3 regions of the Bacillus sp. GW821-FHT11D08 genome follow, and region 3 is predicted to be linked to each of the others. Evidence: riboswitches for the same ligand, from Rfam matches in the RefSeq annotation. Region 3 holds a riboswitch; each other region holds the start of a gene.
What was found. A riboswitch is a leader RNA that binds a small molecule or an ion and turns the genes downstream of it on or off. The one in region 3 is predicted to bind thiamine pyrophosphate.
Positions count from the first base shown of each region.

Region 1 (3,276 bases), on a different contig from region 3:
ACAACCTGTACGGTGTTGGGGATCGATGTTGTGAAGTATGCCCGTTCGAAGCTTGTTCCGGCGCTTATCGCCGCGGGGATCTCCGTTGTGTTATACGGTGCGTTTTCATTTTTCAGATAACAAATACTTTTTAAAGGCGGTATCCGAAATGGGGATAACGCCTTTTTATGAGCTGTTATACTAGAGGAAAAAAGAGGTGATGACATTGAAGCAGATTATTGCAATGGGCGGCGGGGGCTTTTCCATGGAGCCGGATCATCTTGTGCTGGATCAGTATATTTTAGAGCAGTCGGCGCGGTCAAAGCCGAAAATTTGTTTTTTGCCGACGGCAAGCGGAGATTCGGAGAATTATATCGGCATGTTTTATCAGGTCTTTCAAAAGCTGCGGTGTGAGCCGGATCACTTGTCGCTGTTTAAACCGCCGGGTTCTGATCTCAGATCCTTTCTCATGAAGAAAGATATTATATATGTCGGCGGCGGAAATACGCGCAATATGCTTGTCTTATGGAAAGAGTGGGGGCTTGACCTTATTCTTCGTGAGGCTTGGGAAAACGGCATCATGTTGGCGGGTCTCAGCGCCGGGGCGATTTGCTGGTATGAAGAAGGATTGACGGATTCGGCTGGAGATTTGAGAGAGTTAAGAGCTTTAGGATTTTTGCCGGGAAGCTTTTGTCCGCACTATGACGGAGAAGCGGAGCGCCGGCCGGTGTATCACCGTCTGATTTCAGAAAAGAAACTCAGGGAGGGCTATGCCGCTGATGACGGCGCTGCGCTTCATTATAAAGACGGTCAGCTGTTCCGGGCTGTCTCTTCCAGGGAAACCGCAAAGGGTTATCGGGTTTTTAATACCGAAAAAGGCGTTCGGGAAACAGAGCTTATGACCGTACCGTTATCTGAATTTTGATAATATGCTTTTTTTTGTACACAACTTATGTTACGATGAGAGCGAAATCAATAGTTACTGGGGGTGCCCGTCTGAGCGGGCTGAGAGAGAAGCGGCGGCTTCTTAACCCTTTGGACCTGATCTGGTTCGTACCAGCGTGGGGAAGTAAAGGTTTTATTATTGTTGATGAAAACAATAATAGTTTCTTTCTGACTGCAAAACCGGGTTCTTCTTTGAACCCGGTTTTTTTGTGCTGGTGCTGAGCTTGGTTCTGTTATTCAAATGATAAAGGAGAGATTTGTATGCAAAATCAATCAGTACAGCAAGCGAACATTTCCATTATGTCGAGTTTTTCCGGCAGTAAAAAGGTTTATGCAGAAGGTTCTTCGCCCGATATACGAGTGCCGATGCGGGAAATCAGCCTGAGTGCGACTACGGGGGCATTCGGGGAAGAGGAGAATGCGCCGGTCCGTGTTTATGATACGAGCGGGCCGTATACAGACCCAGATGTACAGATTGATATTCATGAAGGGCTGGGGGCGCTCCGCACAAAGTGGATTACCGGGCGCGGAGATGTAGAAGAATATAACGGCCGGACCGTGAGACCTGAAGACAACGGTTATAAAAAAGAGGGCCGTGCCGCTGAATACCCCGGCCTACAGCGGAAACCGCTTCGGGCCAAGCCGGGGAAAAATGTAACACAATTGCATTATGCGAGAAAAGGCATCATTACGCCGGAAATGGAGTTTATCGCAATACGTGAGCACGTGTCTCCCGAATTTGTCAGGGAAGAGGTGGCGAGCGGCCGGGCGATTATTCCTTCTAACGTCAACCACCCGGAAAGCGAGCCGATGATTATCGGCCGGAATTTTCATGTGAAAATTAATGCCAATATCGGCAACTCGGCTGTTACATCTTCTATCGAAGAAGAAGTCGAAAAAATGACGTGGGCGATTCGCTGGGGCGCCGATACGATGATGGACTTATCCACGGGAAAAGACATTCATACGACGCGTGAATGGATTATCCGCAACTGCCCCGTGCCTGTGGGGACGGTGCCGATTTATCAGGCGCTTGAAAAAGTAAATGGCATTGCCGAGGATTTAACGTGGGACATTTATCGTGACACATTGATTGAGCAGGCGGAGCAGGGCGTGGATTATTTCACCATCCATGCCGGCGTATTGCTTCGTTACGTCCCGTTAACGGCTAAACGCACGACGGGAATCGTATCCCGCGGGGGGGCGATTATGGCGCAATGGTGCCTGGCTCATCATCAGGAAAGCTTTCTGTACACGCATTTTGAAGAAATTTGTGAAATCATGAAGACCTATGATATCGCTTTTTCTCTTGGTGACGGGCTTCGCCCCGGTTCGATTGCGGATGCCAATGATGAAGCGCAGTTTGCGGAATTGGAGACTCTCGGAGAATTGACGGAGATTGCGTGGAAGCACGATGTGCAAGTGATGATCGAAGGACCGGGTCATGTGCCGATGCATAAAATTAAGGAAAACATGGACAAGCAGCTGGAAATTTGTAAAGAGGCGCCTTTTTACACGCTCGGGCCATTAACGACGGATATCGCTCCGGGTTATGACCACATTACTTCAGCAATCGGCGCGGCGATGATCGGCTGGTACGGGACGGCGATGCTTTGCTATGTCACGCCGAAGGAGCATTTGGGGCTGCCGAATCGTGATGATGTAAGAGAAGGCGTCATTACGTACAAAATCGCGGCACATGCCGCAGACCTTGCTAAAGGGCATCCGGGTGCACAGATCCGTGACGATGCTCTGTCTAAGGCGCGGTTTGAATTCCGGTGGCGTGATCAATTTCATTTGTCGCTTGATCCTGAAAGAGCAATGGAATATCATGATGAAACGCTGCCGGCTGAAGGCGCAAAAACGGCTCACTTCTGTTCGATGTGCGGTCCGAAGTTCTGCAGCATGAGAATTTCTCAGGATATTCGTGATTATGCGAAGGAAAACGGACTTACTGAAGACGAGGCCGTCAACGAAGGGCTGAAAGAAAAAGCAAAAGAGTTTGCAGAGAAGGGAAGCCGCTTATATCAATAAAAGAAAAGATGAGGATGGAGTTTGCCCATCTTCATCTTTTTTAGAAAAACGGTGAACGGCGAAGCGGCGGAATGCTCTGTTCAAAGCGGAATATATTTTCCGGATCGTATTTCGTTTTGACTTGACGGAGGCGGTGAACATTTTCTCCGTAATACGTTTGCAGCCAGTTTCTGATTTCTCTATCAGGCCAATTCACGTAATCTCCCATCGTTTCTCTTGATAGGGACGTTCTCAGTCCTTCGATCCAGCGGACATTTTGTCTTTCTTCTTCAGCAGATGTCCAAGTTGTTATATATTCTTGGGCAATGATTGCGTTGC
Region 1 covers NZ_JBXARS010000012.1:2,386-5,661, forward strand. The annotation lists gene AC1RRX_RS18410 (Na+/H+ antiporter NhaC family protein) at 1-120, shown strand, start outside; gene AC1RRX_RS18415 (Type 1 glutamine amidotransferase-like domain-containing protein) at 206-904, shown strand; TPP riboswitch at 954-1,064, shown strand; gene thiC (phosphomethylpyrimidine synthase ThiC) at 1,186-2,958, shown strand; gene AC1RRX_RS18425 (FAD-binding oxidoreductase) at 2,999-3,276, opposite strand, start outside.
Region 1: it holds a riboswitch for thiamine pyrophosphate, as region 3 does, so the genes downstream of both, thiC (phosphomethylpyrimidine synthase ThiC) here and AC1RRX_RS06665 (acetylornithine deacetylase) in region 3, are expected to answer to the same signal.

Region 2 (3,276 bases), 250 kb from region 3:
GCCGCAGCTCTTTTTCAGAATAGGAATCAATCGGTCTGCCGTCTATTTTGATGTCTCCGCCCAGCGGACGGATGAGCTTGGCCGCGGCAGAAAGGAGCGTGGATTTTCCTGTTCCGTTAGGGCCGGCAATCGCGGTGATTGAACCTTTTTTTACGGAAAAGCTCACATCCTGAAAAATGACGTCTGTCCCTCTTGAGAATGACAGCTCGTGAACGCTCAGCGCGTCTTCTGCCGAAAGCGCGGCGGGCCGGGGTTCGGGCAGAGACGGTACAGATTCTTGAAACAGCTTTTCTTTACACAATGTAAAAGGAATGCTGACGTGCTCCTGCAATGAGATCACACGCGGAATCGGAATGCCGAGCTGCATCAGCTCTTCAATCTTTGTTTCAAAGATAACGTCCGTCTCTCCGTCCATCACCTTCTGACCCGTTTCGTCAAGAACAATCGTCCTGTCCATCCACGGCGCCCAATGATCAAGCTGATGTTCGATAACGAGAAGGCCGAAGCCTTTTTTTGCTTGAAGATCTTTGATCAGCCGCGCCAATTCACGTGCGGAATATGGATCAAGCTGTGCCGTCGGTTCGTCCAAAATAATGAGTTCCGGTTCCATCGCAATGATACAGGCAAGCGCCACTTTTTGTTTTGAACCGCCTGACAGCGAAGCGATCGTTCGCGTTTTCAAATGAGTGATCTCTAATTTTGCCAAAACGTCATCGATGATTGCGTCCATATCTTCTTTTGTATATTGCAAATTTTCCAGGCCGAAGGCGATTTCATCTTCAACCGTCAGCATGCAAAACTGCTGGTCCGGATCTTGAAACACGACGCCGATGGATCTGGCGGCGGGTTCTGTCAGATGTGAAAGAGGTGTTCCGTATAAAGAAACGGTTCCCGATTGAACCCCATCGCATGCTTCCGGGTACAGACCGTTTAAACAGAGAGCGAGCGAGCTTTTGCCGCATCCGCTCGGCCCGAGCAATAAAGCCCGCTCTCCTTTCCGGAGCTGAAAGGACACGTTTTGAAGAATCGGCTTTTCATCCTGATCATAAGAAAAGGTAAGACGGCCGGCCGATAGAAGGGGCTCAGATGCCTGCATCTTGGTTCACCTGTTTCTTTTTCTTCTTGAATTGTTTTCCGAGCGCCATGCCGTTCAGCACCCCTGTGTAAGCCAGCGCATCACTGATTGCTTTGCCGAGAAGGCCGGCAAGAAGCGCACCTGAGATCAGACGGATGAGAAGCATGACGGCTAATAAACCCGGATTCAAAACAGAGTATCCGGAAACGAACAAGTCATAAATGAAGCTCGTCACAGAAGACCCCATACCGGATAAAAGAAGCACGGGCAGGGTATACACCCGCCAGCGTGTCGCAAAAAAGACCGCTTCCGCACCGATTCCCTGTGCGATCCCGATCAGAATCACCATCGGTCCTGACGGATTTCCGAGTAAGCACTCCACAAAAGCGGCGATGATTTCAGAAACGAGAGCCGCTCCCGGTTTTTGAATAATGTACGCGGCAATTACCGAGACGATAAACCAGATACCGTAAATCGGTTCATAGCTCATCCGGCCGAAAAACCCTGCCGCTATATTGCTTGCATGAGTTGATACTAAATAAATGACAGCAAATACAACACTGATGACGGACATGACGACAATTTCTCTCATTTTCCAATTTTTCATTGTGATCTCCTGCTTTCTTATCGGATAGTTGTTTGTATGAAAGAGTTGATTTTACGAAAGACGATTGATCGTAAGTTTCATATTGCGGTGTCCTCCCCCGTTTTTTAATGAAAAATAAAAAACTGCATATCCGAGGGAATATGCAGCAGCAGAACGAAAACGCATGGGGAAAAACCCTGCGCTCCGGTCAATCTGCACTTCCCCACGCTGGTATTATCCAGATCGGGTTATAAGGGATCAAAACATGCCTGCCGCATGTTTTATCTCAGCCGATAACAGCACCCCTAGTGCGTTTCCTATACAGTTTTTTATGATGACATCATCATAGTTGATCATGTCTGATTTGTAAACAGCCTTTCTTCAAACAGAGTTTGGAATCGGACCGGATGATCATTCATAAAGATAAGTAGAGCCCTTTTGATCAAAAGGAAACGGAGGACATCTATGTTTGTTCATACAGTGCAGTCTGGTGACTCGTTATTTTCCATCAGCAGAAAGTACGGATACCCTGTTGACAGCATCAGAAGCGTCAACGGGCTTGAGGAAACGAATATCGTTCCGGGGCAGGCGCTTTTAATCCCTCTTAATGAATATACGGTTCAGCCGAATGATACGTATGCCGTTATCGCAGGTAAGGCTTATGTGCCGCAGATGCAGCTGATGCAGGCAAACCCGGATATTCCGCCGAACCGGCTGCGGGCGGGTATGAAAGTGAAGATTCCTGATATCTCTAACTATCTTGCGGGAACCCTGCAATTTTATGTCATTCGGACGCCTGAAGCGGATAGAGAGCTAATTAATGATTTTGCGCCGTATTCTTCGGCGATTTCTTTGTTTGAATATCATTTTGGCCCGAATGGAGATATCATTAACGATTTAAACGACAGAACCGCAATAGAAACCACATGGCAGAACAGAGTGCGTCCGCTTGCCGTCATTACGAATCTGACAGAAGGGGGATTCAGTCCGGAATTAGCCCATCAAGTGCTGCAAAATCCGACGGCAAGAACGAATCTCGTCAACAATATCGTCTCCTTAACCGTAAGAAAGGGATACGGCGGTGTAAATATTGATTTTGAACGGGTCAGAGAAGCTGACAGGGACCTCTTCACAGGATTTCTCCGGCAGTTAAAAACCCGGCTTTCAGAGCATCAGCTCGCGTTAACGATATCGGTTCCGGCGAAAACAAGTGATGCAGTGCCGTGGCTGAGGGGATATGATTACGGCGGAATCGGAGCCGTGGTCGATTATATGTTCATTATGGCGTACGACTGGCACCACGCCGGCAGTGAGCCGGGACCCGTGGCGCCTTTGACAGAGGTCAGGCAAACGATCAATTTTGCCATCAGCAGGGTGCCGAGAAGAAAAGTGATTCTCGGTGTTCCGCTATACGGGTATGATTGGGTGATTCCGTACCGTCCCGGAACGATCGGATCCGCCATCTCCAATCAGCGCGCCATGGAAACGGCCATGAAGCACCAATCAGTGATCCGTTATTCCCAGCAGGAGCGTTCCCCTTACTTCCGGTATACTGATGAAAATGGAAGAACGCATGAAGTGTGGTTTGAGGATGTGCGGAGCATGAGTGAAAAAA
Region 2 covers NZ_JBXARS010000002.1:369,654-372,929, forward strand. The annotation lists gene AC1RRX_RS05605 (ABC transporter ATP-binding protein) at 1-1,096, opposite strand, end outside; gene AC1RRX_RS05610 (ECF transporter S component) at 1,083-1,682, opposite strand; TPP riboswitch at 1,865-1,978, opposite strand; gene AC1RRX_RS05615 (glycoside hydrolase family 18 protein) at 2,127-3,276, shown strand, end outside.
Region 2: it holds a riboswitch for thiamine pyrophosphate, as region 3 does, so the genes downstream of both, AC1RRX_RS05610 (ECF transporter S component) here and AC1RRX_RS06665 (acetylornithine deacetylase) in region 3, are expected to answer to the same signal.

Region 3 (3,276 bases):
CGCCGGACGCGGTTTTCATGTGTCTGGTCGGCGAACACCCAGGAATCCAGATCAGTACCGCATAAGGACGCTATGACTTCACGGTTTGTCACAACATCATGAGCTTCGTCCCGGACGTGCAATCCGGTATTTAATGACTCATACGGAGGATTGCTGACCCCGCCGTTTTTCGTCGTGAATCCGGCGATGACCTTTGTGTTAAGCTGATTCACACAGTTCCAGTCTTCTATCATGAGTGCCGAGGGGGTGGTAAGACTAAACGGGTGATATGTATTCATGGAGATCCAACCTTTCGACAAACATTAAAAAAGCGTAATTTCCCACTCATTTTAACACAATTTTAAGCATACGTTTAGCGGCTGATTGAAAAATGAGATAAATAAATGTGCCGGAAACATTGAGATTTCCGGCTTTTTACAAGTAAAGGGAGGATTACGCTCCCCCCTTTGGTTCGTTTACACGCACTAAGATGACATCTTCCCCAATTTTAACTATATTTCGCCAAGGAATGATCATTTCCTCTTCTTTTCCGAAAAAACCGAGAACTTTTCCGCTGCCGCCTAAAATAATCGCCTGAATTTTTCCCGTTGTCACGTTAATATCAATATCACCGATGCTCCCGAGTTTTTTTCCGTTCGACACGTTTACCACATCTTTTATTTGAAATTCAGATATGCTGATCATCCGTATCACGCCCTTTGCCCGTTCTTTTTCCTATTATATGAACGGCCGGGCTGAACCTTGTCACATCGGGCAATCTTTTTTGCGGCTGCACCAGCCGAGGATAAATCTCAGCATAATTTTCGTATAGTCCATAAGCTCATCAACGGACACTTCCTCGTTTACGGAGTGGGCGTTTTTTAAATCGCCGGGACCGTATATGACGCTCGGAATCCCGGCATGATAAAGCCACCCTCCGTCAGTTACGGTTTGGGAAACATCAATGACGGGCTCCTGTTTTCTGACGGCTGAGTGTGATGCAGCCAAGACAGAAACTGCCGGATGATCCGGGTCGATTTCCAGCGCCGGGAACACCTCTCCTCTGTCTTCAATCATCGAAGATCCGCCCCATTTGAACACCGGCCTGTTTTCTTTGAGCCACAGATCACTGTCAGCGACACGATTAATATAGTCTTCGATTTCTGCGGCTGCTTGTTCGTGCGTTTCGTTCGGATAAAAGTGGACGGTGATCCATAACCGGCATTCATCGGCGACAAACGCTGCGTGTCTTCCGCCTTCAATGACGGCAGGGTTGATCGTATTGGTGCCGGGCGCAAAGCCGGGGTAGCTTTTCGTTACCGCCCAGTGGCGCTCCAGCTCTCCCAAGGCAGTGATGATTTTCGCCATTTTTTCGATGGCGCTCGCTCCGAATGTGCCTCCGCCCGCATGAATCATATTGCGCCTCATGCCGTCATGAAATGTTTGTTTGCTTTTCAATTCTATCCAGCCGGTGATGACTCCGCCCTGCCCTTGAATATGCAGGCTGCTCGTATCCGCGACAACGGCAAAATCCGCGTGATAGCCGCGTTTGCAGCATTCCAGCGTCCCCGCCTCACCGACTTCTTCTCCGATTACAGACTGTACAATGAGGTCGCCCGGAAGCTCAATGCCGGCATCATGGATCAGCTTCAGAGAGAAAAGAACACACGCCAACCCCCCTTTCATATCAGCGGCGCCCCTTCCGATCAGCATGCCGTCTTTTACGATCGGCTGAAACGGGTCAGAGTGCCAGTCTTCGCCCCCGGCTTCTGCCACATCAATGTGTCCGTTTAAAATCAGGCTTTGATGCCTGCTTGAATCTGTCCCTTTTAAAACACCGACTACATTCGGATCTTCCGGATACACATCCCACATATCGACCGAGCAGCCCGTTTCTTTTAAAAAGCCGGCCACCCACTTTTGGGCTTCTGCCGTATTTCTTGCTGGCGGGGCCGGAGTCGGAAAGGCTATCAACCTTTCAGCAATATGTATGAAGTCATTCCGCCGTTTTTCCGCCTGGTGTAACAGCATATCAATCTGATGCATTAGAAATCTCCCCTTTGGCTGTATCAAAAAAACCGTTTCATTCATGAAATGAAACGGGTAAAAAACGGATCTTCCTCCGCTTTTTTCACCGCTTCCCTCCGCCGGCATGATCCGGATCAGGTCCTTTAAGGGTTGAGACAACGTCTCTCTCAGCCGCATGGCAGCACCCCCAGGGTGAATTTATGTTATTTTACGGATGATGCCTCTTTTGCACGTGTTAAAAACGGGCGGCCATTGTTCCATAAGACATTGACAGGCATATCGAAAAACGCTGTAAGCCGCTCGTCAGAAAGCATGTCCCTGATTTTCCCGGAGGCGAACACCTCGCCCTGTTTTAAAAGCAGCGCCTGATCAAATACCGGCAGAATTTCTTCAGCGTGATGGGTGACATAAAGGATGGACGGCGCATTTTCTTTTTCGGCGATCGACGTAATCGTGTCCAGCAGCTGCTCCCTTGCCATAAAATCAAGACCCGTCACGGGTTCGTCCAAAATCAGCAGTTCCGGATCAGCCATAAGCGCCCGCGCAATCAGCGCTCTTTGTCTTTCCCCTTGTGATAATGTTTCATAGCGTCTGTCGGCGTAACTGATGGCGCCCAAATCCTTCAGAAGACCGATCGCTTTTTCCCTTACCTGCTCACTTGGAGTTTCGTACAGCCCGATTGAGGCGTACGCGCCGCTGAGGGCGATTTCAAAAGCGGAGTCCGCGGCATATAATTTGTGCTGAAGACCTGCCGAAACAAGGCCGATTTTCCTTCTGAGCCTGTCACCGAGCTCAGTTTTGCCGAATTGATGGCCGAGCACCTGCATCTCTCCTGAAGTGGGGAAGTAATAAGAGCATAACATATTCAGCAAAGCCGTTTTTCCGGCTCCGTTTAATCCGTACAGCACCCAATTTTCGTTTTTCTCGACGCGCCAGTTAATATCTTTCAAAATCCATTTCCCGTTTCTTTTTAATGACACACTGTCCAGCTGTAAAATCATTGCAGTTTCCCCCGTTTACTTTATTTAAATTTTCTAAAAACTTTTACACATTAGAATACATCACTTTTTTGCAAACGTAAACCATCGCATGAAAAAAGCCTTTAAACAAGGTTTAAAGGCTTTTTCCGTTATTGATGGATATTCTTATTCATTTGTTTAATGGCTGCCTTTTCAAGCCTTGAGACCTGAGCTTGGGATATGCCGATTTCTTCAGCGACTTCCATTTGGGTTTTCCCTTGGAAAAAGCGCTTTCGCAAAATCATTTTTT
Region 3 covers NZ_JBXARS010000002.1:618,323-621,598, reverse strand. The annotation lists gene pgeF (peptidoglycan editing factor PgeF) at 1-278, opposite strand, end outside; gene AC1RRX_RS06670 (YlmC/YmxH family sporulation protein) at 433-684, opposite strand; gene AC1RRX_RS06665 (acetylornithine deacetylase) at 745-2,025, opposite strand; TPP riboswitch at 2,102-2,206, opposite strand; gene AC1RRX_RS06660 (ABC transporter ATP-binding protein) at 2,211-3,008, opposite strand; gene sigG (RNA polymerase sporulation sigma factor SigG) at 3,137-3,276, opposite strand, start outside.